Regions from separate parts of the Klebsiella sp. A52 genome, predicted to be linked through region 1. Evidence: predicted binding sites of a transcription regulator. Region 1 holds the regulator's gene; each other region holds the start of a gene.
What was found. Region 1 encodes LexA, which represses DNA repair genes until DNA is damaged. Its sites were predicted from a motif close to TNCTGTATGTACATACAGNA; they were not measured.

Region 1 (10,510 bases):
ATCACCAACCGGGAAGAGCTGACGGAAGCCAGCAACGAGCTATTTTCGCTGATCGCCAGCGGCGTGATCAAAGTCGATGTGGCGGATAATCAGAAATACGCCCTGCGTGACGCCAGACGCGCGCATGAGATCCTGGAAAGCCGGGTGACCGAAGGCTCGAGCCTGCTGTTACCGTAACCGGATGAGATCGCCAGAAAAGTTTAGGGCCTCCTGACGGAGGCCCTGACTTTTTTTGTTCGGCTGTATGTAGGGTACAGCACGATGAATTCGTTATCGCGCTAATAGTGACAGATTTAATACGCAATGCCTACGCTGTTTTATGCAAAATTACTCAGGTTGTGACACACCGCTCAATCCCCAAAATGATGGCTTAGTAGCGCCAACGATCTTCGCGGCGATAGCGGGTTGTGGTCGGCGATTTTATCGCCCGAATAACCCATACGACGGCCACCGCCAGCAGCAACCAGGGTAGCAGCTTAAACATTAATGCGAACAGGCCGCCGAAGAACATCAGCGCGGTGGCGACGACCAGCGCGGCAATAATGCCAAGCAGCGAGATGCCGGTGACCAGCAACATGACAAAAAAGCCAATAACAAATAAGAGTTCCAGCATGGTCTTCTCCCGAAATAAATAACCAGATAGCTGATTGGCTATTTCAAGAATCATGCCAGGTATAACTCATTGAATTAAAACAAAACGCCCCGCAGCAGTGCTGTAGGGCGTGGCGAAATAGACCAGTTTTTAGCGAAAAGTTTAACGCTTATCGGCAACCAGCTTCAGCGCGTGTTCCAGCACGTTGATATCAGCGCCCGCTTTGTGGGCATTTTCACTCAGATAGCGACGCCACTGACGCGCGCCGGGGATCCCCTGGAACAATCCCAGCATATGGCGGGTGATATGGCCAAGATAGGTACCGTTGCTGAGCTCTCGCTCGATATAGGGGTACATTGCGCGCACCACCGCCACCGGATCGGCATCCGCGCCGTCGACGCCGAAAATCTCGCGATCCACAGAAGCCAGAATACCCGGGTTTTGATAGGCTTCACGCCCCACCATCACGCCGTCCATATGCTCAAGCTGCTGTTTAGCCTCTGCCAGAGATTTAATTCCGCCGTTAATCGCCATCGTCAGATGCGGAAAATCACGTTTCAGTTGCCAGACGCGCGGATAATCCAGCGGCGGAATTTCGCGGTTCTCTTTCGGACTCAGGCCGGAAAGCCAGGCTTTACGAGCGTGAATGATGAACATTTCACACTCCCCTTTGCCGGAGACGGTCTCAATGAAATCACACAGGAATTCATAGCTATCCCGATCGTCAATGCCAATACGGGTTTTTACCGTTACCGGGATCGACACCACGTCGCGCATCGCTTTGATGCAGTCCGCCACCAGCGCGGCGTTACCCATCAGACAAGCGCCAAACATCCCGTTCTGCACGCGGTCAGAGGGGCAGCCGACGTTGAGGTTAATCTCGTCGTAGCCGCGCGCCTCGGCGAGCTTCGCGCATTGCGCCAACGCCGCAGGATCGCTACCGCCCAACTGCAGCGCTACCGGATGTTCTTCTTCGCTATAGGCCAGGTAGTCGCCTTTACCGTGAATTATCGCGCCGGTGGTGACCATTTCGGTGTACAGCAGAGTATGGCGCGACAGCAGACGCAGGAAGTAGCGGCAATGTCTGTCGGTCCAATCGAGCATGGGCGCGATAGAAAAACGGTGGGCAGCAAAAGCGGTAGATGTGGATTCTGGCATCATGGCGAATAAATAAGCATCCGGGTAAAAAGGGGCGCTACTATAGCACAAACACCAACCACGGCGCATAACGTCGAACGCCACGCGCCATGGTCAAAATGCGGCCTATATTTTCCGCGGTTTGCCGTCGTGCGGGCCAAAGAACTGCGGAGGGTGATCCACCCAGCGATCCTGGCGAGTCGCGGCATAGCCTGGGTTCAACGGATAGTAGATGCGGTTGTGTTTTTTATTCGCCTCGCCAACGACCAGCAGCCGCACCTCCTGCTCGGTATTATTCAGGAAGGTATGACACACGCCAGTCCCCGCCGGAAAGCCGACGCTATCGCCCGGCTCCAGCTTCCATAGATAGCCATTGATCCAGACTTCCGGAAAGCCTTCCAGCACGTAGATGAACTCTTCTTCATCGCTTTCCGCATGTGGATAAGAGGTTCTGCGCCCCGGCGGTAAGCGTTCATGATGGATGCCCAGCCGATTTAGCCGCAGGCCGCGGGCAAGAGGCGCGCCAATAGAAAACAGCTCGTGACTATCGGGGTAGGTGGAATCATCCGCACCTTCCAGTTCGCGCCAATGTCGAATGCAATCAGGTCGTTTCATCGTTTTCTCCCGAAAATGAGATACATCAGGTATAGCAAAGCTTGCAGGATCTCGGCGTTTTACCTGGTTCGTGATAAAGTAACAGTTTCAACATCACGCAACCAGAGGATGCTCATGGATAACACCACTTCGCAAGAAATGTTAGCGCAGGCTGAAAAGCTTTGCGTGCAACGTGGCGTACGCCTGACCCCGCAGCGTCTGGAAGTGTTGCGTCTGATGAGCCTGCAGCAAGGGGCGATTAGCGCCTACGATCTGCTGGATCTGCTGCGAGAAAAAGAGCCGCAGGCGAAGCCGCCCACGGTCTATCGCGCGCTGGAGTTTCTGCTGGAGCAAGGTTTTGTGCACAAAGTGGAATCGACCAACAGCTATGTACTGTGCCACCTTTTCGATCAGCCGACCCACAGTTCGGCGATGTTTATCTGCGATCGCTGCGGCGTGGTCAAAGAAGAGTGTGCGGAAGGCGTAGAAGATATTATGCATACGCTGGCGGCCAGAATGGGCTTCGCTCTACGGCATAATGTGATTGAAGCGCACGGCCTGTGCGCTGCCTGCGTGGAAGTCGAAGCGTGCAGCGCCCGCGAACACTGTCATCACGATCATACCATCCAGATTAAAAAGAAAGCCCGCTGAGTCGGGCGACATCAGCGGGAAGCTACGGCATATCACTATGCCGTTAGACAGGCATAAACAGGGGGTCAAAACCACATTTGCTACCAGCGCGTATCGTTCTTACGCTCCCAGTCAGACACCTCTTTTTCGGCCTGATCTTTCGCGTAGCCGTAACGTTCCTGAATTTTACCGACTAGCTGATCGCGCTTCCCTTCAATGACCGTCATATCGTCATCGGTCAGTTTACCCCACTGTTCCTTGGCTTTACCTTTCAACTGTTTCCAGTTACCGCTGATTTCGTCTTTATTCATCATTACGTCCTCATGATTCGGTGGGTTAACAGCCCGTTTTGTTCCGGACATGGTAATAACTATAGATGACAATGCTGACACCGATTAGTTATTCGGAATTTTTAACCATCAGGCCAATTGAACACGCTGGGAGAATTTTCCCGGCTCGCGCTGCGCTCGGCCGGGATATTTGCATTCAGGAGGGTGAATTAAACCAGGTGCCACGCTGCCAGTGGCGGCGCCAGATGAGCGCCAGCGAAAGCCCACGCAAAGCTAGGAACACGGCCAGCGCCAGCCACAGGCCGTGGTTGCCGAGCACGGGCACAGAGAGCAGCGTCACCGCAAATCCCGCGGCGGCCACCGCCATGCTATTACGCATCTCCGCGCCGCGCGTTGCGCCGATAAACATGCCATCCAGCAGATAACACCAGACGCCAATCACCGGCAGGATCATCTGCCAGAACAGATAGCGGTCGGCCAGCTGCTGCAATGATGGGATAGAGGTCAATAGCGCGATGATATGCTCACCGGCCACGCTGTAGATTAACGCGAACGCCAGCGCGACCATTCCCGACTGCCGACAGGCCGCGCGCCAGACTTCCAGCAGTTGGCTACCGTCACGCGCGCCGTAAGCCTGTCCGGAATGGGCTTCGACGGCATAGGCAAAACCGTCCAGCGCGTAAGCGGTAAAGGTCAGCATGGTCATCAGTACCGCATTGACCGCCACCACGTCGCTGCCCAGACGGGCGCCGAAGACGGTGATGGCGCCAAAGCAGAGCTGCAGTAGCAGCGAACGCAGCATGATGTCGCGATTAAGCGCCAGCAGGCGCCGCATATTGCCGCGCCAGGCTTCCTTCAACATGGCAAGCGTCACGCCGCGCAGCGCCAGCACCCGTTTCGCCATTAGCAGGCCGATGATAAAGGTAGCGTATTCCGACAGCGCCGTCGCCAGTGCCGCCCCCTGCACGTTCATATGCAGCCCCATTACCAGCCACAGGTCGAGCACGATATTCAGCAAGTTGCCGACCACCAGCAGGATCACCGGGGCGCGGGCGTACTGCACGCCAAGCAGCCACCCTAACAGCACCAGGTTAGCCAACGACGCCGGGGCGCTGAGCCAGCGGATTTCGAGGAACCGCCTGGCCTGCTCCAGTACCGCCTCGCTGCCGCCGACAATATGTAGCGCGAGGTCAATGAGCGGCATGCGGAACAGAACAATGAGCAGCCCGGCGGCCAGCGCCAGGATCAGCGGTTGCACCAGAGCGCGCGCCAGCCGCTGCGGATCTTTGGCGCCGTAGGCCTGAGCGGTTAAGCCAGTGGTGCTCATTCGCAGGAACAACAGCAGCATAAAGAGGAAACTGGTGGCCGTCGCGCCGACGGCGACGCCGCCAAGGTATACGGGGCTATCAAGATGGCCGACAACGGCGGTATCGACCAGCCCCAACAGCGGAACGGTAATGTTCGAGAAAATCATCGGTAGCGCGAGGCGCCACAGTGCTTTATCGGCGGCGTTGAGCAGCATGCAGAGGGACCAGACAGAGGAGGAACATCGCAGCGTCATGCATCATGATGACGCTGCGTTAGGACGGGAGTTACAGCCACTCACCGTTACGGATCACGCCGACGGCCAAACCTTCAATGGTGAAGCTCTGCTGGCGCAGATCGACGACGATCGGGGAAAACTCGCTGTTTTCCGGCAGCAGTTCAACGACGTTGCCCTGCTTTTTCAGACGTTTTACGGTGACTTCTTCATCGATACGCGCGACGACGACCTGGCCGTTACGCACGTCCTGAGTTTTATGCACCGCCAGCAGATCGCCGTCGAGGATACCGATGTCTTTCATCGACATCCCGCTAACGCGCAGCAGGAAGTCGGCATTTGGTTTAAACATCGCCGGGTCAACCTGATAGTGACCTTCAATATGCTGCTGCGCCAGCAGCGGTTCGCCTGCGGCGACGCGGCCGATCAGCGGCAGTCCGTGTTCTTCTTCCGTCAGCAGACGAATGCCGCGTGAAGCGCCGGAGACGATTTCAATCGCGCCTTTACGCGCCAGCGCTTTGAGGTGTTCTTCCGCCGCGTTTGGGGAACGGAACCCCAAGCGCTGAGCAATTTCCGCACGCGTCGGCGGCATGCCCGTTTGGCTGATGTGATCCCGGATGAGATCAAACACCTCTTGCTGCCTGGTCGTTAACGCTTTCATTCCGCCCCCTGGGTGTATATACAGTTATGCTGTGAGTATATACAGCTAATGGTGATTTTGGAACCACATATCATATAAAAATCAGGAGATTCTTTGCGTTTTGCGAGCGTTGCCGACAAGACTTAGCGGTAATGCGACCACAACAGCATAGTCCAGGTGATCAACGCGATGATTATCGCCAGCAGTACCGCCGCCGAGCCCATATCCTTGGCGCGCCCGGAAAGCTCATGATGCTCAGGCCCGATACGGTCAACCACCGCTTCAATCGCGCTGTTAAGAATTTCGACTATCATCACTAACAGGACCGAGCCAATGAGCAGGACTCGCGTAATGATATCGACATCCAGCCAGCAGGCTATCGCCACGGCCACAATGGCGGCGACGCCTTCCTGGCGGAAAGCGGCTTCGTTCACCCACGCCGCGCGGAAACCTTTCCAGGAATAACCTGCTGCTTTAATGATTCTGGTTAACCCAGTGGTATTATTGGCCATCAAAAAGAACCTTTTAATGTAAATGACGTCGCTGAGTGTACGTGTTTGCCGTGTGACAACGGAAATTTTGTACGCTTTCTGTTATTCTTGCCGCGCATTTGCATGATTAACCAGAGGCTTCACATCGTTTATGTCCGGCTGGCAACGAATTTACTATAAATTACTGAATTTACCATTACGGGTGCTGGTAAAAAGCAAGTCTATTCCGGCAGAACCTGCTCAGGAATTAGGGCTCGATACCTCGCGTCCGATAATGTACGTCTTGCCTTATAACTCCAAGGCGGACCTGCTGACCCTGCGCGCCCAGTGCCTGGCGCATGACTTACCCGACCCTTTTGAACCGCTGGAAATCGACGGCACCCTGCTGCCGCGCTACGTTTTCATCCACGGCGGCCCGCGCGTGTTTACCTACTACACGCCGAAAGAGGAGTCCATTAAGCTGTTCCACGACTACCTGGATCTGCACCGTAATCATCCCGATCTCGACGTGCAAATGGTGCCGGTCTCGGTGATGTTCGGCCGCGCCCCGGGTCGCGAAAAAGGCGAAGAGAATCCGCCGCTACGCATGCTTAACGGTATTCAGAAATTCTTCGCCGTCTCCTGGCTTGGCCGCGATAGCTTCGTGCGTTTCTCGCCTTCTGTCTCTCTGCGCCGCATGGCGGATGAGCACGGTACCGATAAAATCATCGCCCAGAAGCTGGCCCGCGTGGCGCGTATGCACTTCGCCCGTCAACGTCTGGCCGCCGTCGGCCCGCGTCTCCCTGCCCGCCAGGATCTGTTCAATAAGCTGCTGGCATCGAAAGCTATCGCCCGCGCGGTAGAAGATGAAGCGCGCAGCAAGAAGATTTCTCACGAGAAGGCCCAGCAGAACGCCATCGCGCTGATGGAAGAGATTGCCGCTAACTTCTCTTATGAAATGATCCGCCTGACTGACCGTATTCTCGGCTTCACCTGGAACCGTCTGTATCAGGGGATTAACGTGCATAACGCCGAGCGCGTACGCCAGCTGGCGCATGACGGCCATGAGATTGTCTATGTGCCCTGTCACCGTAGCCACATGGACTACCTGCTGCTCTCTTATGTGCTTTATCATCAGGGGCTGGTGCCGCCGCATATCGCCGCCGGCATAAACCTCAACTTCTGGCCGGCCGGGCCGATTTTCCGCCGTCTGGGCGCTTTCTTTATTCGCCGTACCTTTAAGGGCAACAAGCTCTACTCCACGGTATTCCGCGAATATCTTGGCGAGCTGTTCAGCCGTGGCTATTCGGTGGAATACTTCGTCGAAGGCGGGCGTTCCCGTACCGGCCGTCTGCTGGATCCGAAAACCGGCACCCTGTCGATGACTATCCAGGCAATGCTGCGCGGCGGTAGCCGCCCCATCACCCTGGTGCCGATTTATATCGGCTACGAGCACGTGATGGAAGTCGGTACCTACGCCAAAGAGCTGCGCGGCGCGACAAAAGAAAAAGAGAGCCTGCCGCAGATGGTGCGCGGCCTCAGCAAACTGCGTAATCTCGGCCAGGGCTACGTTAACTTCGGCGAACCGCTGCCGCTGATGACCTACCTCAATCAGCACGTGCCGGAATGGCGCGAAGCCATCGATCCTATCGAAGCTGTCCGCCCTTCCTGGCTGACGCCGACGGTGAATAATATCGCCGCCGATCTGATGGTGCGCATCAACAATGCCGGGGCGGCCAACGCCATGAACCTGTGCTGTACGGCGCTTCTGGCGTCGCGTCAGCGTTCTTTGACCCGTGAGCAGCTGACCCAGCAGTTGGATTGCTACCTCGACCTGCTGCGTAACGTGCCGTACTCCACCGATTCGACCGCGCCGACGGCTTCCGCCGGCGAGCTTATCGACCACGCACTGCAGATGAACAAGTTCGAAGTCGAGAAAGACACCATCGGCGATATCATCATCCTGCCGCGCGAGCAGGCGGTGCTGATGACCTACTATCGCAACAACATCGCCCATATGCTGGTGATGCCGTCGCTGCTGGCCGCTATCGTGACCCAACATCGCCGCATCACCCGTAGCGAAGTGCTGCGTCATGTCGAGATGTTCTATCCGTTCCTGAAAGCCGAGCTGTTCCTGCGCTGGGAAAAAGAGGAGCTGGCGGGCGTTATCGATGCGCTGATGGCAGAGATGCAGCGTCAGGGCCTGGTGGTGCTGAATGGCGATGAGATGAGCGTCAACCCGGCGCACTCTCGTTCCCTGCAGCTGTTGGCCGCCGGCGCGCGCGAGACGTTACAGCGCTACGCGATCACCTTCTGGTTGTTGAGCGCCAACCCGTCCATCAACCGCAGTACGCTTGAGAAAGAAAGCCGCACCATGGCGCAGCGTCTGTCGGTACTGCACGGTATCAACGCGCCGGAGTTCTTCGATAAGGCGGTGTTCAGTACTCTGGTGCTGACCCTGCGTGACGAAGGCTACATCAGCGATACCGGCGATGCCGAGCCGGCAGAGACCCTGAAGGTCTACCAGATGCTGGCGGATTTGATTACGTCGGATGTACGTTTGACGATTGAAAGCGCCGCTCAGGACGACGCATAACGTTGCGGCTTCTGTTCCCCGGCTCGCGCCGCGAGTCGGGGAAAGAAGGATTTACTGCAGATAGCTCATCGCCAGACCGAGAAACAGCACCAGCCCAACGTAGTTATTATTCATAAACGCTTTGAAGCAGTTATCGCGTTCGCGCTTGAAGATAAGCTTCTGCTGCCAGACAAACAATCCCGCCGCGATAAACAGCGACCAGTAGAATTCCCAGTTCAGCCCATTTAGCCAGCCCACCGCGCCCATTAATACCAGCACGGCAACCTGCAGAATACCGATAATCAAACGATCGTTTTCACCGAACAGGATCGCCGTCGACTTAATGCCAATTTTGACATCATCGTCGCGATCGACCATCGCATACTGGGTATCGTAGGCTACCGCCCACAAAATATTGGCGAGGAACATCAGCCAGCAGCTGAGCGGCAGCGCTTCACTTACCGCCGAGAAAGCCATCGGGATCGACCAGCCAAAGGCCGCGCCCAGCACTACCTGCGGCAGATGGGTATAGCGCTTCATAAAGGGGTAGACCCAGGCTAGCGCCAGCGCCGCAACCGACAGCAGGATGGTCATGGTATTGAGCGTCAACACCAGCAAGAAGGAGAGCCCCACCAGTACCGCGAACAATATGCGCGCTTCTTTTTCCGTGACCTCGCCGCTTGGTAGCGGGCGACGAGCCGTACGCTTAACGTGACCATCAAATTTACGGTCGGCATAGTCATTCACCACGCAGCCGGCGGCGCGCATCAACCAGACGCCAGCGACAAATACCGCCAGTATCCACAGCGGCGGCACCCCGGGTGATGCCACCCATAGCGCCCACAGCGTCGGCCACAGCAGCAATAGCGCGCCGATTGGTTTGTCAGTACGCATCAGGCGGTGAAACGCCAACAGCTTATTCTGCGTCAGACTCCACTCCATTTTCTCTTCCTCTTAATACAATGGCGATGCAGGCAGAAAAAGCTCTGTCAGCAGCAGCGGTTTGCCGCTCAGCCGGAGACGGGAACGTCGCCCCCACAGCTGTGCACTACGGCCAATCTCAATAAAATCACGGGTTAACGTCGACGACGTAAACAGATACCGGCCCAGCGGCGTCTGCCCCAGCTGCTGCAGGGCTAATTCCGGGCCGCATAGCGTCGATTCCGGCACGAGGGTACGACCGGCAAGCCAGGGTTCGCCATCGGCGCAAAGAATGATTTCCCGCAGCCAATAACGCGCTTCTTCCGGCAATAGGGCTTCTTCGCCCGCCAGCGCGTCGCGCCCGACGAAACCTTCGTTAATCATGGTCACGGTGACCTTTTTCCCTTGTTGCTCAAAGCGCTTGGTCATTGAGTCTTCCAGCAACAGCCAGTCGCGCAGCGGCGCGTCCAGCTCGGGTATGGCGGCAAAATAGCGCAGCGCACGCAGTTGCGTAAGCGCAGGATGTGGCATGCCTGATTCTCCGGTACAAAACGTGCAGGCATTGTATCGCAGAATAGCGTTTTGAGGGCGGGCAAACGTCAATATACGATCATCCGCGCAACAGGCATGCAACAGTTGCCGCTGCGCGAGAAAAAAAAGTGCGTCCAGGCGGACGCACCTAAAGGCTGTGCCTAAACATCAGCATTGTGGGGAGACGGTCACCCCTTGCCTTTTACACTGCTGATAAAGGTGGAACGAGCAGATTTCGAGCCGAGACGTTCAGCTTCGTTCATCAATTTAAGGGCTTTATCGATATCGCCTTGTTTAACCGCTTTCTTGATACCGTTGTTGAAGTAGGTTTCGGTATCGTCAAGCATCGGTTCGCTTTTCGCCGCAGGGGCGGCAGCGACCGGCGCGACAACAGGCGCAGCGGCCGGGGCGTTATAGACCGGCGCCGCGGTATTGCCGACGGTCACCGGGCCCGGGCCGGAAGATCCAAACAGCGGGCCCACCAGCACGCTGGAACTCGAAGACGTTTTCACCTTCAGGCTCAAGGTGCCGTCAGTGGTATGTTTAGCGATCGGATCCGGAATGTCCGGCACCGCGTTACCGGTGCCTTT
Region 2 (10,510 bases), 1.3 Mb from region 1:
GTATGGACAAAGTCCAGCGCCTCTTCGCTCTGCTGTTCCAGCAATACGCCGACCCGCAGTTTACTGGAGTCGAGGTTAATGCCGTAGCCGAAGATAAACAGCAGGAGTAGCGGGATCACCACCGCAATCAGCCAACTGCTGGGATCGCGGACGATCTGCCGGGTCTCTTTGACGCACAGCGCGCGAACCCGTCGCCAGGAGAGAATGCTATTGCTCATGACCGTTTTCCTTGTCCCATTGGTTAATCAGGGTAATAAACGCCTGTTCCATGGTGGGATCCGCCTGACTGTCATTCGCCGCCTGCGCCTTCAGCGCGTCCGGCGTGCCGCTGGCGATAAGCTTACCGTGGTAGACCAGCCCGATGCGGTCGCAGTATTCCGCCTCATCCATAAAGTGGGTAGTCACCATCACCGTAACCCCTTTATCGACCATGCTGTTGATATGCAGCCAGAATTCGCGGCGAGTAAGCGGGTCGACGCCGGAGGTGGGTTCATCGAGAAACAGGATGTCGGGTTCATGCATCAGCGAGCAGGCCAGCGCCAGCCGCTGCTTGTAGCCGAGCGGTAGCTCATCGGCGGCGTGGCTGGCGATACTTTTCAGGCCGAAGGCATCGCTCATGCGCGCGATTTTTTCATTTTGCGCCCGGCCGCGTAGGCCGTAAACGCCGGAGAAAAAACGCAGGTTCTGCTCGACGCTGAGGTTGCCATACAGCGAGAATTTTTGCGCCATATAGCCCAGATGCTGGCGCGCTTTACCGGAGCTAACCTTGAGATCCATCCCCAGCACCAGCGCTTTTCCGTCGGTCGGCACCAGCAGGCCGCACATCATTTTGAAGGTCGTGGATTTACCGGCGCCGTTGGGGCCGAGCAGGCCGAAAATCTCACCGCGCTTAACCTGGAAATCGACGTGATCGGTGGCGGCGAAATCACCAAACTTTTTCGTTAACGACCGTGCTTCAATGACCGTTTCGTCTTTGCTGCCGTCCACGTGATGAATAATCTCTCCCAGCGGCGACTCGGCGGTTCCGGCGCCGCCTAACAGGTCGATAAAGGCGTCTTCAAAACGCGGCGCGGTTTCGGCCACCTGTAGCGGCGGCATGTCGTTATGTTGCTGAACTTCATCAATGCGGGCTTCCTTTTTCAGAATCAAACGCACCGATTTGCCCTGAATCACGCCATCGCTAATTTGCGGGAGTTTCAGCGCTCGCTGCAGCAGACGGCGGTTGTTTTCCTGCGGGCTGGAGACCAGAAAGCTGCGCCCGGCCATGGTTTGCGTCAGCGCCTTCGGTTCGCCCTGGTAAAGCAATTTACCTTCGTTCATCAGCAGCACATCGCGGCACTGCTCGGCTTCATCGAGATAAGAGGTGCTCCACAAAATTAGCATGCCGTCGCCGGCCAGTTCGTGGACCATCTGCCACAGCTCGCGGCGCGAGATAGGATCGACTCCGACGCCGGGCTCATCTAACAGCAGCACTTTCGGATCGCCTACCAGCGTACAGGCGAGCCCCAGTTTTTGCTTCATGCCGCCGGAGAGTTTGCCGGCTAATCGCCCGGTGAAAGGGCCAAGAGAAGTGAATTCCAGCAGGCGCTCGAATATTTTCTTCCGCGCCTCGCCGGTGACGCTGCGCAGATCGGCGTACAGGTTCAGGTTTTCCATCACCGTCAGATCTTCATACAGGCCGAATTTCTGCGGCATATAGCCGAGCGCCGCGTGCAGCGCGCTGTCGTCCTTGAGCGGATCGAAGCCGATAACGCTGGCGCTGCCCTCATCAGGCTTAAGTAAACCGGCCAGCATTCGCATCAGCGTCGTTTTACCCGCTCCATCGGGGCCGACGAGCCCTGTGACGTAGCCTGAGTGAATGGTACAGTTCAGCGGCGCGACCGCGGGTCGGTCCATACCGGGAAAACCGCGTGTCAGTCCGGTTAAAGTTATCGCGTCCTTACTCATGCCCGTTTCCGTTGCTGAAGGAGACGGTGACCGGCATGCCCTGACGCAGCGCGCCGTCGGCGTCGTTCACCACGATGCGCAGGCGGTAGACGAGATCGGTACGCAAATCCGGTGTTTCCACGGTCTTCGGCGTGAATTCGGCGCTGGGGGAGACAAAGCCGATTTTACCATGATAGGGCTTGTTCGGCCGGCTATCGGTATACAGCAGTACTTCGCGCCCCGGCTGCGCCTGGCCAAGGTTTTTCTCGTCAACGTAGGCGCGTACCCAAACCGGATGGGTTAACGATAGCGTCAACACCGTGCCGCCGGCGTTCAACATGGTGCCGGGCTCTACGGCTCGGGTCATCAGGGTACCGTCGGATGGCGCGGTCAGTACGGTATCGTGCAGGTCCAGTTTGGCCTGCGCCAGGGCTGCCTGCGCCTGTTCAAGGCTGGCTTTGGCCTGGGCAATTTCCTGCGGGCGGTTACCGGCGCGATATTGACGCAGTTTGTCCTGCGCCGATTTTAGGGTCGCCTGCGCCTGATCGCGTGAAGAACGGGCGTTTTCGAGGTCGTTGGCTGAAATCGCGCTGCTGGCGCGCAGGCCGAGCTGACGTTGATAAAAATTCTGCGCATAGACCCAGGCGGCCTGAGCCTGATTAACCGCGGCCGCCGCCTGCGCAATCTCTTCGGCACGGTAGCCCGCCATCATCAAATCGTACTGCGCCTGGGCGGTGGAGACGTTGGCCTGCGCCTGCTGCAGCGCGTTCTCATACGGCGCGCGGTCAAGTTCGCCGAGGGTTTGCCCGCGGCGAATTTCATCGCCTTCATCGACGTTCAGGGTTGCCAGCCGTCCGCCGACGCGGAAGCTCATATTCACAGTGCGAATATCGACATTGCCATAGAGAGTGAGATCTTTCGCCTGGCTGCTTTGATACCACCACCAGGCGCCGCCGATCGCGGCGAGCACGATGACGACCAGTAGAACGACGACGGGTTTTTTCATGATCCCAGGCTCCTTTGCGCTAACCCTTGCAGAATGAAATCGATATGACAGGTAATCACCTGAAAAATTTGTTCAGCCTTTTGTTGATCGAACTGCGCCCAGCCGGTACGCAGTAAAATGGTTTCCCGCCCGAGGCGGAAGGCCAGCACCTCGCCAAGCAGGGCGTGGGTGTGCAGAATCATTTGCGTATCGTTGGCATCGCGCCCGGTCCAGGCGGCGATAAGCCGCGTCAAATAGCTATGTAGCGGGGCGATAACCTGCTGGTGGATAAGCTGGTAAGCCGCCGTAGGGGAGAGCTGCTCGCGAGAGATAAATTTGCTGAGGTTGACCGTGTCGTCCTGGGTCAGCAGCAGACTCATATCGCGGCAGCTGCGCAGAATCAATTCCCGCAGCGCCGGTTTGTCGGGGGGCGTCTGGGCGAGCAGGGCTTCGGCCGCTTCGGCATGCGGGCGGAAATTCTCGCCGATACAGTCGGCAATCCACTGCGCGCAGGCGAGATACAGGTCGTCTTTCGAACCGAAATAATAGGTGATAGCAGCGATATTTTGCCCGGCCTGCGCGGCGATATCGCGGGTCGTCGCATGGAGGCCATACTCGCCGAATTGCGCGATGGCGGCGGCGATAAGCTGGCTTTTGGCTTGTTCGCCTTTACTGGTCACGGAGGTACTGTTCATCGCACTCTAAAAAATTAATCAATCGATTGATTAAGAATAGAGGCGATTCGCTGAACTGTCCATCATGATGAATACTAAAAGTTACCCGGCGCAAGCGTGCATTATTTTGCTGGTAATTCCTGCGGGGATATTTTATGCGGTTCGTCACAAAATCTGCTAGACTGCGCCCCTTCATGGCATTGTGGTTTTTGCCATCTCTATCGCAATAATCTCCCTGAAAACTACGCCCTTAAACGGGCCGGGGCGGTTCGGAGTTGTTATGTCTTTTGATTCCCTTGGCCTGAATCCCGATATCCTGCGCGCCGTCGCCGAGCAGGGCTACGTTGAGCCGACCCCTATCCAGCAGCAGGCGATCCCGGCAGTACTGCAGGGCCGCGATCTGATGGCCAGCGCCCAGACCGGGACCGGCAAGACCGCCGGTTTTACGCTGCCGCTGCTGCAGCGCCTGACCCAGGAGCAGCCGCACGCGAAGGGGCGCCGTCCGGTGCGCGCCCTGATCCTGACGCCGACCCGCGAACTGGCGGCGCAGGTGGGCGAAAACGTCCGCGACTACAGCAAATATCTGAATATCCGCTCGCTGGTGGTCTTCGGCGGCGTGAGCATCAACCCGCAGATGATGAAACTGCGCGGCGGCGTCGATATCCTCGTCGCCACCCCGGGCCGTCTGCTGGATCTCGAGCACCAGAACGCGGTCAGCCTGGATAAAGTTGAAGTGCTGGTACTGGATGAAGCCGACCGCATGCTGGACATGGGCTTTATCCACGACATCCGCCGCGTGCTGGCTAAACTGCCGCCGCGTCGTCAAAACCTGCTGTTCTCCGCTACCTTCTCCGACGAGATCAAAGCGCTGGCGGAAAAACTGCTGCATAACCCGCTGGAAGTCGAAGTGGCGCGCCGAAACACCGCCTCTGAGCAGATCACCCAGCACGTTCACTTTGTGGATAAGAAACGTAAGCGTGAACTGCTCTCGCAGCTGATTGGCGAAGGCAACTGGCAGCAGGTGCTGGTCTTTACCCGCACCAAGCACGGCGCCAACCATCTGGCGGAGCAACTGAATAAAGACGGTATCCGTAGCGCCGCTATCCACGGCAACAAGAGCCAGGGCGCGCGTACCCGCGCGCTGGCTGACTTTAAATCCGGCGGCATTCGTGTGCTGGTCGCCACCGACATCGCCGCGCGCGGGCTCGACATCGAAGAGCTACCGCACGTGGTTAACTATGAGTTGCCGAACGTGCCGGAAGATTATGTACACCGTATTGGCCGTACCGGCCGCGCGGCGGCGACCGGCGAAGCGCTGTCGCTGGTCTGCGTGGACGAGCATAAGCTGCTGCGTGATATCGAACGCCTGCTGAAAAAAGAGATCCCGCGTATTGCTATTGCCGGTTATGAGCCGGATCCGTCGATTAAAGCGGAGCCGATTCAAAACGGTCGTCAGCAGCGTGGCGGCGGAGGCCGCGGTCAGGGGCAGGGACAGGGACGCGGCGGTCAGAGCCAGGGCCGTAGCCAACAGGCGCCGCGCCGTCAGGATGGTGAAGCGCCGAAAGCGCGTACCCAGGACGGTAAACCACCGCGTCGTCGTCGCCCGCGTAAACCTGCCGGCGAATAAGACGCTGTCGCCTGGGACGATAAAGCGCTCAGGCATCATCACGGCTCGTCTGCCCGCGTGCGCGGCGGCGGGCCGTTTTTTTGCCGTTCATCGCGCTTTTTATCGAGCGCGATTCCACCCCTTACAGAAAGCAATACCTCCTGGCCGGCAAAAATGGCACAATAGTGGCTGTTTATACAGTATTCAGGTTTTCTCATGGCTTTGACCGCTGCGCTAAAAGCGCAAATCGCCGCCTGGTATAAGGCGCTTCAGGAACAGATCCCGGACTTTATCCCCCGAGCCCCGCAGCGGCAGATGATCGCCGATGTAGCGAAAACGCTCGCCGGGGAAGAGGGGCGGCATCTGGCTATCGAAGCGCCGACCGGCGTCGGCAAAACGCTGTCATATCTGATCCCCGGCATCGCCATCGCCCGTGAGGAACAAAAAACGCTGGTGGTCAGTACCGCCAACGTCGCGCTGCAGGATCAAATCTACAGTAAAGACCTGCCGCTGCTGCGCAAGATTATTCCCGACCTGCGCTTTACCGCCGCCTTTGGCCGCGGCCGCTACGTTTGTCCGCGTAATCTGGCGGCGCTGGCCAGCACCGAGGCGACGCAGCAGGACCTGCTGGCGTTCCTCGATGACGATCTGACGCCAAAAAACCAGGCCGAACAAAAGCTGTGCGCGACGCTGAAAACCGATCTCGACGGCTATAAATGGGACGGCCTGCGCGACCATACCGATAAGCCCATTGACGACGCCCTGTGGGGGCGGCTGAGCACCGATAAAGCCAGCTGTCTTAACCGCAACTGCCACTACTACCGTGAATGCCCGTTTTTCGTGGCCCGCCGCGAAATTCAGGAAGCGGAAGTGGTGGTGGCCAACCATGCGCTGGTGATGGCGGCGATGGAGAGCGAAGCGGTGCTGCCGGAGCCGAAAAACCTGCTGCTGGTGCTTGATGAAGGCCACCATCTCCCGGACGTCGCCCGCGATGCCTTAGAGATGAGCGCGGAGATAACCGCGCCCTGGTACCGGCTGCAGCTGGATCTGTTCAGCAAGCTGGTGGCGACCTGCATGGAGCAGTTCCGTCCGAAGACCGCGCCGCCGTTGGCCAATCCGGAACGGTTGAACGAACACTGCGAAGAGCTGTATGAGCTTATCGCCTCGCTCAATAATATTCTCAATCTCTATATGCCAGCCGCCCAGGAGGCGGAGCATCGCTTCCCGATGGGCGAACTGCCGCAGGAAGTCATGGAGATTTGTCAGCGGCTGGCCAAGCTCACCGAAATGCTGCGCGGGCTGGCAGAGCTGTTTCTCAACGATCTCAGTGAAAAGACCGGCAGCCACGACGTGGTGCGCCTGCATCGTATCCTGCTGCAGATGAACCGGGCCCTTGGCATGTTCGAAAGCCAGAGCAAGCTGTGGCGGCTGGCCTCAATGGCGCAGTCTTCCGGCGCCCCGGTGACCAAGTGGGCCACCCGTGAGATTCGCGACGGCCAGATCCATGTCTGGTTCCACTGCGTCGGGATCCGCGTCAGCGATCAGCTCGAACGCCTGCTGTGGCGCAGCGTGCCGCATATTGTCGTCACCTCGGCGACCCTGCGTTCGTTGAATAGCTTTTCGCGACTGCAGGAGATGAGCGGTCTGAAGGAAAAAGCGGGCGATCGTTTCGTGGCGCTGGACTCGCCGTTCAATCACGTCGAGCAGGGAAAAATTATTATTCCGCAGATGCGCTATGAGCCGCTTATTGATAACGAAGAGCAGCACATCGCCGAAATGGCGGCTTTTTTCCGTGAACAGGTCGAGAGCAAAAAGCATCTTGGTATGCTGGTGCTGTTCGCCAGCGGGCGTGCCATGAATCGCTTTCTGGAACATGTTACCGATCTGCGCCTGATGCTGCTGGTGCAGGGTGACCAGCCGCGCTATCGGCTGGTCGAGCTGCATCGTAAACGCGTTGAAGGCGGCGAGCGCAGCGTGCTGGTTGGCCTGCAATCTTTTGCCGAAGGGCTGGATTTAAAGGGCGAGCTGTTAAGCCAGGTGCATATCCATAAAATCGCCTTCCCGCCGATCGACAGCCCGGTGGTGATCACCGAAGGCGAGTGGTTGAAAAGCCTCAACCGCTATCCCTTTGAGGTGCAAAGCCTGCCGAGCGCCTCATTCAACCTGATTCAACAGGTCGGGCGCCTGATCCGTAGCCATCAGTGCTGGGGCGAAGTCATTATTTACGATAAGCGCCTGCTGACCAAAAATTACGGCGCGCGATTGTTAAATGCGTTACCGGTATTTCCCATAGAGCAGCCGGGCGTTCCCGAGGTTATAGTAAAAAGCAAAGCAAAACAGACGCGTCGCCGACGCCGCTAAGCGCATAAGCGGTCCGGTCGGCGGAGCCTACCGCTGGAGGGAGCAAGTCGATGGATTACACCAAAATCATCAAAGAAGTCGGGCGCGGCAAAAATCACGCTCGCGACCTGGATTTAACCACGGCCCGTGCGCTGTATACGCGGATGTTAAACGGCGAAGTGGACGATCTGGAACTGGGCGCTATTCTCATTGCGCTGCGCATCAAGGGCGAAGGCGAAGCCGAAATGCAGGGCTTCTATGAGGCGATGCAGCTACAGACCCTCCGCCTGACGCCACCGGTAGCGAAACCGATGCCGATTGTTATCCCCAGCTATAACGGCGCGCGCAAACAGGCCAACCTGACGCCGCTGCTGGCGGTACTGCTGCATAAACTCGGTTTCCCGGTGGTGGTTCACGGCGTCAGCCACGATCCAACCCGCGTCCTGACCGAGACCATATTTGCGCTGATGGGGATCCCGGCCACCACCCACGCGGGTCAGGCCCAGGCGCGTCTCGACAGCCATGAGCCGGTCTATATCCCGGTCGGCGCGCTGTGCCCGGCGCTGGAAAAGCAGCTGGCATTGCGTTGGCGGATGGGGGTGCGCAATAGCGCGCATACCCTGGCAAAGCTGGCGACGCCGTTCGCTGAAGACGCCGCGCTGCGGCTGTCGAGCGTCTCGCATCCAGAATATATCAGCAAGGTCGCGGCATTCTTTACGCAGATCGGTGGTCGGGCGTTGCTGATGCACGGTACCGAAGGCGAAGTCTATGCCAACCCGCAGCGCTGCCCGCAAATTAACCTGATTGATGCGGCGGGAACCCGAGTGTTGCATGAGCGGGCCGACGAGATTGCGCAGGAAAAAGTGGCATTGCCGGAATCCAAAGACCCCGAAACCACCGCGCGCTGGATTGAGCGCTGCGTGAGCGGTAGCGAGCCGGTTCCGCAGTCGCTGAAAATTCAGCTTGCCTGCTGCCTGGTCGCCACCGGTCAGGCGACTTCGCTCGCCCATGGCCTGGCGCAGGTTGCCGAACGCTGGTAAACGGACAAAAAAAAGCCCGTCCGGTGGCTCGGACGGGCAAACAAGGGTATTTAAAAGGTCTTTTCAGGGTTAATTCAGTGGCATTTCAGAGTGTTGCTGCGATTATTTGTAGATAACCGCGGTACCGCTAACTTTGTTGTTGGTGTTAGCGGAGGTGATGCTGTAGCCGGTTGCGCCAGCGGCATCTGCTTTAGCAGCCAGTTTGGCTTCCAGGCCATCCAGAGTCGTTGCGCCTTCAGCGGAAACGACGCCGATTTTATTCATGCTTTCTGCCTGTGCGGAGGTCACCGGCTGAGCGGCGAATGCGCCGAAAGACAGAGCGGAAAGGGCGATAGCAGCGGCAGCGTATTTGATGTTTTTCATAATTAATCTCTCGCAGTGTGTTCTGTAGGGGGACGATGTTCTGTCGATGTGATGAGTATCACGTTTTTTGCCGCGAGATAAAATCGAAGGAAATTCACAGTCTTAATCGAATTTTTTGAATGATTAATAATTTATTGATTATTAATAAATTATTTTCCGCTATTGCTACGGTCGAGGGACAAACTAGTTGCCATGGCAACTAAAGGCACATTTTGCTACTTTTTTCGCCAAAAAACGTGCGTGAAAAGATAGCGCAATCAGCGGTAATGAACGGTAAAGGAAGGTCAGCGCAGCTGGCTATCTTTGGAACCGCGGCGATTATATCCTGAATATGTATTGTTATGTAAATCTTTATCCTGCTGGCACTTCAGGCAGTATTTAACCCCGGGTAGCGCCTTGCGCCGCGCCTCCGGAATAGGCTCGCCGCATTCTTCACAAAATTTGTTGCTCTCGCCGCCAGGAAGCTCGCTACGGGCGCGGGCGACAGCATCGTTTACCGTGCTGTCAATTTGATCCTGGACGGCCCCATCGTTTGCCCAACCTGATGCCATGATGCGCTCCTCGTGTTTGCAATCTATAAACAGTATAGAAAATATGGGGGCGAAAAATGAGCAGCCAAGTCCCGGCAGCCGGGATTTCCGCCTGCGTATTCCCGGCGAGAGCGGAAGAATTATTTATAAATAATCGCCGTGCCGGCTAATTTATTGCCGCCGCCGGCGGCGTTAATTCGCCAGGCAATCGCCCCCTGCTGGTGGGCTTTTTGCGCCAGTTGCGCTTGTAAGTCGTCGAGGGTGCTGGCGCCGGAGGCGGAAACAGAGCCGGACGGGCGCAGCGGACCAACGGCCACCGGAGCGGTTTCAGCGGTGTTGGCCAAAGTGGATGAGGAGAGAAGGGCGAGCGCGATAAAAGCGGGTACGAACAGAAAGGTTCTCATGGCTATATCCTCATTAACAGCATGGGACATACCATAAGTTTAGGTCGTGATGCGCAGAACCACCGGATAAATAAGAGTGGGCAAACAACCACTTTACGCGCTTAATGCCGCCCGGGCATTCGCCCGCTGCGACATGCGTTAGCCTTATTACGTGAAAGTTAACGAGCGTCCGGGCGGATCATATCGAAGCGCTGGCTTTCATCAATGCTGTAGTAGGCCGTCGGCCCGCCGGCGCGTAAAATCGGCTGCGCTTTCGCGGTTTGATAGATCCCGTCTTCCAGCAGCGACTCATCAATATGTACGGCGACCACTTCGCCGAGCACCAGCCAGCTATCAATGGCTTCGCCGCTGGCGCGCGTCAACTGAATACATTGCGTCAGGCGGCATTCGAAGTGGACCGGGCTTTCCGCCACGCGCGGAGCGCGGACGATCCGGCTCGGCGCGGCGGTCAATCCCGCGCGCAGGAATTCATCTTCATGACGCGGAATAGAGGCGGAGGTTTCATTCATCGCTTCGGCGAGTGGCCGGGTAGCCAGATTCCAGACAAACTCTTTTGTTTCAACAATGTTCTGCACGCTGTCTTTCCAGCCGCCGCTGGCGAAACCGATGATCGGTGGCCGATAGTTAAAGCAGTTGAAGAAG
Region 3 (10,510 bases), 2.4 Mb from region 1:
TTCACTTAATGCCGCTTTCCGGGTTCTGATATCCGCTTCGGCGGCGCTGAGATCCGCCTCCAGTTTATTCAGTCGCGCGCGATAGCGGCTATCATCAAGACGAAACAGTACCTCGCCTTTGCGTAATAACACATTCGTTTTATCGGTAACTTCTACGATGGCCCCCGACACCTGCGGCACAATCGGGATCGACAGAGCTATTTTTTGCGCCCGGTCGGTGTACGGGTGATTATAATTCATAGTCAGAATTAGCGCGCCGACAATAAACACCCCACCAAGGACCGCCGTGGGTACCGTCCATTTATTTACCGGGATACGGAAAATTTTAAATACGCCATAGGCCAACGCCACATAGCAAAGAATAATGAGTAAATCCATACATTAGCCTCAGCGGTTATTTGACGAGTTTGTCGTTACAGTTATCTGTTGCTCCTGCAGACGCTTCAGCTCGCTTTCAAGTTGCCTGATTCGCTGATGCATTTCGGCGCTATCTTCGACTTTATGCGCCATTCCCCACCCGCGCTCGGGGCGATACAGCGTTGCCCAGATCCATAACAGCGGCCAAATCGCATGCAGGGTAAACAGGCTCACCCAGCCGGCCACATGGATCGCATCCTGATGAGGATGCTGACGTTTTTTGGCTAATAAATAGGGAATATCATGAATAATAATAATGCCGTAAAATAAAATCAAAAACACGGCAATTAACACGCCTAAGGCGAAGTAGTTAAGGAACATAATAACACCTGGTAATAAAAAAGGTAAACCGTACTAACTACGCTGTTTTATAATTAGCAATGCCACTCACTGTAATCGTGGGGCTGTGCCGAGAATAATCATTTTCCGACTGATAGACCAAATATTGGTAACGGTAAAAATCAGTACTTTTATCTTTCCGGTATAATATCTCTTCCCCCGAAACCGATAGTCCCTTGATAATATCGTCATATTCAATATATTTTTCTTTTTCGGTTACGCTGGAAGCGCACGCAGCCAGCAGCAACATTGCAGATAACGCAGCCATTCTTGTTATTTTCATCGAATTATTTCTCTGTATTTTTCGGCTGTAACAAATAATCCACGCAAATGATACCCAGCTCCCAACCAGAAGTCATATGACAATGACAGCAAAGATGTATATCATTTTTGATATAGCAAAACCAAAAGAAGCGACCTCGTGAAAGAAAAAGACCTGCGCATAGACGAACTCCGCATCGTCCGCGTGATTGCCGAAACGGCAAGCGTTAGCAAAGCCGCCCAGCTACTGGATATGCCGCAGTCGAACGTGTCGCGGGCGCTGAATGCGCTGGAACGGCGCCTGGGGCTGGAAATCTTTATCCGCCACCCACGGGCATTAATCCTGAGCGAGTTTGGCGAGCAGTTCCTGCGCCGGGCGGACATTCTGCTGGATAAGCATAATGACCTGCTTGATATGTCCGGTACCTGGAAACGCAGCCTCAACGGTATGGTGACGCTCGGCGCGCCAATCGGCATTCAGGCTTTCCTTGCCCGATATCTTTTGCCGCCGGTGCTGCGCTCAGCGCCGGAGTTAACCGTCAATCTTCTCACCCGCAATCCCGACGAGCGCGAACAGAAACACGGGACGCTTTTCGATAGCGATTGCGATCTGCTGATTAGCTTTTTCCAGCCCCAGGACGAAAGCCTGATCGCAAGGCCTCTCACCCGCTTTCGCATGGGGCTGTTTGCCTGCGCGGATTATATTACGCAGTCGCCTCTGCACGATGTTGATGAGCTTGCGCAGCATCGTTGCATCACTTTGCGTACGTTGGGCGGGATCCGCAACAGCTGGCATTGCTATAACGCAGCGGGTGAAAGCATTCAGGTGGAGGTCAACGGTTCCAGCGTATGCGATAACATTTTGCCGGCCATCGAGCTTGCCAAGCAGGGTCTGGGCATCGTTTATGCCCCTTTTTACTCCGTCGCGGCGGAATTGGAGGCCGGTACGTTACAACCCTGTCTGCCACGGGAACGCGGCGTGAATATGCAGGCGTGGTTGATTTATCGTCAGCGAGGCGTGTTGCCGCATCGCGTGCAGGTGATAATGGATAGCATTATGGAAAGCGCCAAACTGCACGCCCATCGGCTGGTCTGAAGAGGATAAAACTGGCCGCAGGCGGCCAGTTTTTTTAAAGCATTAGAAGCGATAACCGGCAGAGAACATAAACACCCACGGATCCAGACGGGTGCTGACTTTCTGGTCAACGCCGTTAGCTTTAAATTTCACATCGGTGTCGATATCCATGTACCAGACCGACATGTTAAGCAGCCAGTTGCGGTCAATCAGATAATCCAGGCCAACCTGTCCTGCCGCGCCCCATGAATCTTTCAGACTCAGGTCGGAAAGCCCGGCGTCCTTACCGGTATCGTTGAAATCATTGTTAAAGAAGGTCGTATAGTTAATACCGGCGCCGATATACGGGCGCACTTTACTTTGCGCATCGCCAAAGTACCACTGCGCCATCAGCGTCGGTGGCAGCTGATGTACGGTGGCGATAGTGCCGGTCGGCCCGGTACCGACCTTATGGCGGAACGGCGTTGCCGCCAGCAGTTCGATACCGATATTGTCGGTCGCCATATAGGTAAAGGTTAAACCCAACTGGGTGTTATTACTGACGTTAAAACCGCCGAGACTACCCAGCACGTTGTCAGAGCCCTCAGTCGGGCGAACCGTCGCCGAGCCCGCGCGAATAAAAAACTCCCCCGCTTCATGCGCCCAGGCGCTACCACCAGAAAGCGTACCTAAGATCAATGCCGCCGCTGCTATTTTCTTCATATCCATGTCCCCATTATGGTTTTTATCAGCGGCTGCAAATATACCTACAATGAGTTAGCTTTGATCTGTTTTAGATCACACCAGGCCATTAGATTTAACATTTATTGATCCAGATTAATTTTTGCAGCAGTTAGTAACGTTCTGATTTGTCTTTACATCAATTTTTACCCATGAGAAAAATTTTTGCTTGCCCCTCTTGTCGCCGATCGCGCGGATAGCTAATTTAATTGCCGACAATTTGTGTTGATGCGTTTTTTTCAGGTGTAATTATGAGTGAAATCAACCCGTGCATGACGTGCGGTGCCTGTTGTGCGTATTTTCGAGTCTCCTTCTACTGGGCTGAAGCCGACGACGCTGGCGGCGTGGTACCCACACAGCTCACCGAACCCCTTACCCCTTTTCTGCGCTGCATGAGCGGTACCAATCAGCGGCAAAGCCGCTGTACCGCCTTAAGCGGTGAAATCGGCGAATCGGTACACTGCTCCATCTATCACCAGCGGCCTTCCCCCTGCCGCGAGTTTGCCATGTCAGGCGAAGGCGGCGAACTCAACGAAGCCTGCGATCGCGCCCGTGCCCGCTATGGCCTGCCGCCGCTGGGAACTCTTTACAAAGATATACCTACCGTGACCTCGGCAGAGACTGCTACCCAACCACGTTTTGCGGTACAATCCCCGGCTAGTTAAAACACCTGCAAGACTCAAGGAGAATGCATGTCTATCACGGCGAAGTCCGTCTACCGTGACACGGGGAATTTTTTTCGTAATCAGTTCGTTACTATTCTGCTGATTGCGTTGTTATGCGCGTTCATCACGGTAGTCATTGGCCATGCCTTTTCGCCCAGCGACGAGCAGTTATCGATTCTCAGCGAGGGCGATAACCTCGTGGGCAGCGCCGGCTTGTTTGAGCTGGTGCAGAACATGACGCCGGAACAGCAGCAGATCCTGCTGCGCGCGTCGGCAGCCTCAACCTTCTCGGGCCTGGTGGGGAATGCCATCCTCGTCGGCGGCGTACTGTTGCTGATTCAGCTGATCTCCGCCGGGCATCGCGTCAGCGCGCTGCGGGCGATCGGCGCGGCGGCGCCGGTTCTGCCGAAGCTGTTGCTGCTTATTCTGTTCACCACCTTCGTGGTACAGATGGGGATGATGCTGGTGCTGGTGCCGGGCGTGCTGCTGGCGATAGTTCTGGCGTTCGCGCCGGTGATGCTGGTGCAGGATAAAATCGGCATCTTTAGCGCAATGCGCGGCAGTATGCGTCTGGCGTGGGCGAATATGCGCCTGGTGGCGCCAGCGGTACTCGGCTGGCTGCTGGCAAAAACGGCGCTGCTGCTGCTTGCTTCAAGCTTTGCAACGCTGTCGCCCAACGTTGCCGCCGTGGTCATTAATACCATCAGCAATCTGTTCTCTGCGCTGTTGCTGATCTATTTGTTCCGCTTGTATATGCTTATTCGCAACTAACTTTAATCAGGGCCGGGCATTCCGGCCCTTCCTGAACGACGGAATTGATGTATGAAGCAGTTTCTCGATTTTTTACCGCTCGTAGTCTTCTTCGCTTTTTATAAGATTTACGATATCTACGCCGCAACCACCGCGCTGATCGTCGCCACCGCGGTAGTCCTCATTTATAGCTGGGTGCGCTATCGTAAAGTTGAAAAGATGGCGTTGATCACTTTTGTGCTGGTCGCCGTATTCGGCGGGCTGACAATCTTCTTCCACAACGATGAATTTATTAAGTGGAAAGTGACCGTCATCTACGCCCTGTTTGCCGGCGCCCTGCTGTTCAGCCAGTGGGTAATGAAAAAGCCGCTGATCCAACGCATGCTTGGTAAAGAGCTGACGCTGCCGCAGCAGGTGTGGTCGCGGCTGAATCTGGCCTGGGCGCTGTTCTTTATTCTCTGCGGGCTGGCTAATATCTACATCGCGTTCTGGCTGCCGCAGAATATCTGGGTCAACTTCAAAGTCTTCGGTTTAACGGCATTGACCCTGGTCTTTACCCTGTTGAGCGGCGTTTATATCTACCGCCACATGCCACAGGACGATAAGCACTAATACCCCTTAACGGTACGCGCTAGCCGGCGCGTACCGCCTTCTATTATCAACTCGCGCCCCGACCTTTGCCAAAACCCCGTTTTAACCGTACCGGCGGGCGTATTCCCCTATTCTCTCTGCGCCGTTTTCATAGTAGCATCGCGCCTGATCTCCTTTGACTAGTACAGAGTATAGAATGACAACAACAGATCTCGCCCCGAAGGGCGAATTGGTTTTACGCACCCTGGCCATGCCGGCGGATACCAACGCGAACGGCGATATTTTTGGCGGCTGGCTGATGTCGCAGATGGATATCGGCGGCGCGATTATGGCCAAAGAGATTGCCCGCGGCCGCGTTGTGACTGTCCGTGTTGATGGTATGACTTTTTTACGCCCGGTCGCCGTTGGCGATGTTGTGTGCTGCTATGCCCGCTGCGTAAAGCGCGGCAACACCTCAATCACTATTAATATTGAGGTATGGGTGAAAAAAGTATCGACGGAACCGCTGGGCCAGCGTTATAAGGCGACGGAAGCCTTGTTTATTTATGTGGCGGTAGACAATGAAGGCAAGCCGCGAGCGCTGCCTGCCGAGTAAGACATTGCCCGGCTTGCCGGGCAGATCTTCTGCTTAAAGAAAGCCAAGCAGCGAGAAGAAAATATAACCGATCACAATCACCACAATCGGCAGCACGTAAAGCGTGAAATACTGCTTCAGAATAGTATGACGCGGAACGACAATACGTTCGGCAAGCTGTTCGCGAGACAGGCCTTCCGCGCCTTTAGCCTGTTCCAGAATCAACTGATCTTCCACGCCTTCGCGTAGAAACTTCGCCTGGCGGGCCATCCGCGCGCCGGAAGCCTGCAACGCCATACCGACAAACACCAGCGCGTAGATAATCCAGAAACCGATGTTCAACGCATGTTTGAACTCCGGCAGCGGCGAGTTGTACCAGAAGAAATTCAGGAACGGCGTATTGAAACGCACCATCTCAATCATCAGGTGGGCGAAATCCATCATCACCGCATCAATACCCGGTTTCTTTTCGCTATGCTCGTACATAAACTTCAGTACGGAAATCAGCGTAGACAGCACGGCTGGAATGAAGATGACCCATCCCAAAATGCGTTTAATGACCGCAATGCGTCCAGCTTGTTGATACGTCATGAGTTCCCCTTGTTTAAAACGCCAGACTCTCCATGCCGACATAGAGTCAGGTATAAGTCTATCTTCCGCAGCGAATTTCGCCTGCTTCAGCGCGGTATGATATACCATATGGACAATTTCGTTATCTACTTACGCCAATGGAGAGGAACTTATGTCAGCAAAGCGTCAGATTCTTGCCGCTATTTTCGATATGGATGGCCTGCTTATCGATTCAGAGCCGCTATGGGACCGCGCAGAGCTGGAGGTACTGGAAAGCCTCGGAGTGGATATTAGCCGCCGTGATGAATTACCTGACCTGCTGGGGCTGCGCATCGACCTGGTGGTCGATTTATGGTTTGCGCAACAGCCCTGGCGCGGCCCGGACCGCGCGGAGGTAACCGCCAGCATTATCCGCCGGGCCATTCAGCTGGTCGAGGAGTCACGGCCGCTACTGCCCGGCGTGCGTGAAGCCGTGGCGTTGTGTAAGGCCGAAGGACTAAAAATCGGCCTCGCCTCCGCGTCGCCGCTGCATATGCTGGAAAAAGTGCTGGAAATGTTTGAACTTCGCGACCAGTTCGACGCGCTGGCCTCAGCCGAACATCTGCCTTACAGCAAACCGCATCCCCAGGTTTATCTTGATTGCGCCGCGAAGCTTGGCGTCGCGCCAATGTCCTGCGTGGCGCTGGAGGATTCTGTTAACGGCATGATTGCCAGTAAAGCGGCGCGGATGCGCTCGATTGTGGTTCCGGAAGCAGAAAACAGCCGCGATCCGCGCTTCGTACTGGCCGATGTGAAACTGGCGTCTCTGCAGCAGCTGACGGTAGCAGACCTGCGCGGCTAAACGACTTGCGCTGGCATTAATGTCGTCAAAATATGTCAACCTTGTGACAAAGAGTTACACCGTCACCTCTTCCGTATACTGTATAAAAACCCTATACTGTATGAATTGACAGTTTAGGGTTTTTATCATGACGGCGGAAGGCCACCTCTTCTTTTCTATCGCCTGTGCGGTATTTGCAAAAAATGCAGAATTAACCCCCGTGCTGGCGCAGGGGGACTGGTGGCATATCGTTCCTTCCGCCGTGCTGACCTGCCTGCTGCCCGATATCGACCATCCTAAATCTTTCCTCGGGCAGCGTTTAAGCTGGGTCTCAAAACCGGTAGCCCGCGCCTTTGGCCACCGGGGTTTTACCCACAGCCTGCTGGCGGTATTCGGCGGGCTGGCGCTGTTCTATCTAAAAGTGCCGGAGAGCTGGATAATCCCGGCCGATGCGCTGCAGGGTTTAGTGCTTGGCTACCTCAGTCATATACTCGCCGATATGCTCACCCCGGCCGGCGTACCGCTGCTGTGGCCTTGTCGCTGGCGGTTCCGTCTGCCGATCCTCGCGCCGCGCAAAGGCAATCAACTCGAGCGCGCGCTGTGCATGGCGCTGTTCATTTACGCCGTCTGGATGCCGCAAAGCATGGCCGAAAATAGCGCCGTGCGCTGGTCATCAAATATGATTAATTCGCTGCAAATAACCTTTAATCGTTTTATTAACCATCAGGCTGAACGATAAATACGCTAAATAATTTTTTGGTTATAACCCATTCCATTTGAGTATAAGAAAGCAATAAGGCCTTCTGCTACTCTTGGCGCCATAAGAGTTGGTTTCAGACCAACCCAGGTAACAAGATATCAGGAGAACGGGGATGAATTTTCCATTAATAGCGAACGTTGTCGTGTTCGCGGTTTTACTGTTTGCGCTGGCTCAAACCCGCCACAAACAGTGGAGCCTCGCTAAAAAAGTACTGGTCGGTCTCGTTATCGGCGTTATTTTTGGTCTTGGCCTGCAGCTGGTTTACGGCTCCGACAGTCAGGTTCTGAAAGATTCTATTCAGTGGTTCAATATCGTCGGTAACGGCTACGTGCAACTGCTGCAGATGATTGTCATGCCGCTGGTCTTCGCCTCCATTTTGAGCGCGGTGGCGCGCCTGCACAATGCATCACAGCTGGGGAAAATCAGTTTCCTGAGCATCGGTACGCTGCTGTTCACCACCCTAATCGCCGCGCTGGTCGGCGTGCTGGTGACCAACCTGTTTGGCCTCACCGCTGAAGGCCTGGTGCAGGGCAGCGCGGAAACCGCTCGTCTGAACGCCATCCAGAGCAACTATGTCGGTAAAGTATCAGATCTGAGCGTTCCGCAGCTGATCCTGTCGTTTGTGCCGAAAAACCCGTTTGCCGATCTGACCGGCGCGAACCCGACCTCGATCATCAGTATCGTTATCTTCTCGGCGTTCCTTGGCGTCGCGGCGCTGAAGCTGCTGAAAAACGATGTGGAGAAAGGCCAACGCGTCCTGACCGCCATCGACACGCTGCAGGGCTGGGTGATGAAGCTGGTGCGTCTGGTGATGCAGTTGACCCCGTACGGCGTACTGGCACTGATGACCAAAGTGGTTGCCGGTTCCAACCTGCATGACATCATCAAGCTCGGCGGTTTCGTGGTGGCCTCTTACATCGCGCTGGGGATCATGTTTGTGGTACACGGTCTGCTGTTAGCCGTCAATGGCGTCAGTCCGCTGAAGTATTTCCGTAAAGTCTGGCCGGTGATTACCTTCGCTTTCACCAGCCGTTCCAGCGCGGCGTCTATTCCGCTGAACGTGGAAGCGCAGACGCGCCGTCTGGGCGTGCCGGAATCTATTGCCAGCTTCTCCGCCTCATTTGGCGCGACGATTGGTCAGAACGGCTGCGCCGGTATCTATCCGGCGATGCTGGCGGTAATGGTAGCGCCAACCGTTGGCATCAACCCGCTGGATCCAATGTGGATTGCCACCCTCGTGGGTATCGTCACCGTAAGCTCCGCGGGCGTAGCCGGCGTTGGCGGCGGCGCGACCTTCGCAGCCTTGATCGTGCTGCCGGCGATGGGTCTGCCGGTCACGCTGGTCGCACTGCTGATTTCCGTCGAGCCGCTGATTGATATGGGCCGTACCGCCCTTAACGTTAACGGTTCAATGACCGCCGGCACGCTGACCAGCCAGTGGCTGCGCCAGACGGATAAAGCCATCCTCGATAGCGAAGAAGACGCCGAACTGGCGCATCGCTAACGTTAACAGCCACAAAAAAGCCGCTGAATTTCAGCGGCTTTTTTATTTTACCCGCGAGGTCAGGCCTCTATTTCACCTTCCTGGCGTATCTGATTAGCCCAACGCTGCGCCGATTCCGGCACGGTGAACGCCGGTGAACGGCGGAAACGCTCGCCCATCAGTACAAAGGCGACATATTTGCCCCGCAATATCCAGACATCGCGAAAATGGTCCATTTTAACGGCATGATCCGGCGGCGCAGGCTCGACGCGCGGCACGTAGCTAATGACAGGGCGATTTTGTTGGCGCAATGTTTTCATAACAGATGGATTCACTAAGCAAAGCGGGAACATAAACCCCTATCATAGCCGATCGCCCCCCTTTTCGTCGCCCCTCCTCCGCTAATGCGCATTTTAGGATAACTCTATTCGTTTCTGCCCGGCGAACCCAGAACAATGTTCTATAGTTAGAAGGGTTTTGGTTTAGCAACGACCACTTTTAGCAATGAAAGCAGGAGACGAGCAGATGTCAGAAAAACACCACGACCCACACAGCCGACAGGCTCCGGTACACGATAGCGATGAAGCAAAACCGGGCCTCGATTCACTGGCGCCAGAAGACCGCGAGTGGCGCCCTACTCCCCAGCCAACCGCACCCGGGGAGGAGCCGACGGCGCCCGGCAGCCTGAAAGCGCCGGATACTCACAGCATAAAATTAGATACGCTTGAGCCGCAGCGTAAAGGCGGCGAAAACTTCCCGCTGACCACCAATCAGGGGGTACGCATCGCCGACGATCAAAACTCGTTACGCGCCGGCAACCGCGGACCAACGTTGCTGGAAGATTTTATCTTACGTGAGAAAATTACCCACTTTGACCATGAACGCATTCCCGAGCGTATCGTTCATGCTCGCGGTTCCGCCGCGCACGGCTATTTCCAGCCTTACAAAAGCCTGAAAGAGATTACCAAAGCCGATTTTCTGTCCGCGCCGGAAAAAATCACCCCTGTTTTTGTCCGCTTCTCCACCGTTCAGGGCGGCGCGGGCTCGGCCGATACCGTGCGTGATATCCGCGGCTTCGCCACCAAATTCTATACCGAAGAGGGCATTTTCGACCTGGTGGGCAATAACACGCCTATTTTCTTTATCCAGGATGCGATTAAATTTCCTGACTTTGTCCATGCGGTGAAACCCGAACCGCACTGGGCAATTCCGCAGGGACAAAGCGCCCATGACACCTTCTGGGACTATGTTTCGCTGCAGCCGGAAACATTGCATAACGTGATGTGGGCCATGTCCGACCGCGGCTTGCCGCGCAGCTATCGCACGATGGAAGGTTTCGGCATACATACTTTCCGTTTCATCAACGCCGAAGGCAAAGCCACCTTCGTACGCTTCCACTGGAAGCCGGTGGCCGGTAAAGCATCCCTGGTGTGGGATGAGGCGCAGAAATTGACCGGCCGCGACCCGGATTTTCATCGCCGCGAC

Region 2: the regulator LexA is predicted to act here: its motif matches at 5,375-5,394, upstream of dinG (ATP-dependent DNA helicase DinG).
Region 3: the regulator LexA is predicted to act here: its motif matches at 6,898-6,917, upstream of KGA69_RS16255 (metal-dependent hydrolase).

What each region holds. Positions count from the first base shown of each region.
Region 1 is NZ_CP074437.1:1,020,249-1,030,758, forward strand. Features, by position in the region: gene KGA69_RS04740 (quinone oxidoreductase) at 1-177, shown strand, start outside; gene pspG (envelope stress response protein PspG) at 371-613, opposite strand; gene dusA (tRNA dihydrouridine(20/20a) synthase DusA) at 755-1,753, opposite strand; gene KGA69_RS04755 (cupin domain-containing protein) at 1,856-2,344, opposite strand; gene zur (zinc uptake transcriptional repressor Zur) at 2,459-2,974, shown strand; gene KGA69_RS04765 (CsbD family protein) at 3,055-3,264, opposite strand; gene dinF (MATE family efflux transporter DinF) at 3,440-4,765, opposite strand; gene lexA (transcriptional repressor LexA) at 4,836-5,444, opposite strand; gene KGA69_RS04780 (diacylglycerol kinase) at 5,567-5,935, opposite strand; gene plsB (glycerol-3-phosphate 1-O-acyltransferase PlsB) at 6,066-8,489, shown strand; gene ubiA (4-hydroxybenzoate octaprenyltransferase) at 8,541-9,410, opposite strand; gene ubiC (chorismate lyase) at 9,423-9,920, opposite strand; gene malM (maltose operon protein MalM) at 10,109-10,510, opposite strand, start outside.
Region 2 is NZ_CP074437.1:4,798,870-4,809,379, reverse strand. Features, by position in the region: gene KGA69_RS22735 (ABC transporter permease) at 1-218, opposite strand, end outside; gene KGA69_RS22730 (ATP-binding cassette domain-containing protein) at 208-1,947, opposite strand; gene hlyD (secretion protein HlyD) at 1,940-2,932, opposite strand; gene cecR (transcriptional regulator CecR) at 2,929-3,606, opposite strand; gene rhlE (ATP-dependent RNA helicase RhlE) at 3,866-5,212, shown strand; gene dinG (ATP-dependent DNA helicase DinG) at 5,408-7,552, shown strand; gene ybiB (DNA-binding protein YbiB) at 7,603-8,571, shown strand; gene ybiJ (DUF1471 family protein YbiJ) at 8,674-8,934, opposite strand; gene KGA69_RS22695 (DksA/TraR family C4-type zinc finger protein) at 9,219-9,485, opposite strand; gene KGA69_RS22690 (YdgH/BhsA/McbA family protein) at 9,605-9,868, opposite strand; gene KGA69_RS22685 (flavin reductase family protein) at 10,027-10,510, opposite strand, start outside.
Region 3 is NZ_CP074437.1:3,439,283-3,449,792, reverse strand. Features, by position in the region: gene KGA69_RS16310 (HlyD family secretion protein) at 1-378, opposite strand, end outside; gene KGA69_RS16305 (DUF3302 domain-containing protein) at 388-738, opposite strand; gene KGA69_RS16300 (hypothetical protein) at 776-1,039, opposite strand; gene KGA69_RS16295 (LysR family transcriptional regulator) at 1,178-2,113, shown strand; gene ompW (outer membrane protein OmpW) at 2,156-2,794, opposite strand; gene KGA69_RS16285 (YkgJ family cysteine cluster protein) at 3,064-3,477, shown strand; gene KGA69_RS16280 (YciC family protein) at 3,505-4,248, shown strand; gene KGA69_RS16275 (septation protein A) at 4,300-4,839, shown strand; gene yciA (acyl-CoA thioester hydrolase YciA) at 5,015-5,413, shown strand; gene KGA69_RS16265 (YniB family protein) at 5,447-5,983, opposite strand; gene hxpB (hexitol phosphatase HxpB) at 6,135-6,803, shown strand; gene KGA69_RS16255 (metal-dependent hydrolase) at 6,931-7,521, shown strand; gene KGA69_RS16250 (L-cystine transporter) at 7,655-9,046, shown strand; gene cedA (cell division activator CedA) at 9,106-9,345, opposite strand; gene katE (catalase HPII) at 9,551-10,510, shown strand, end outside.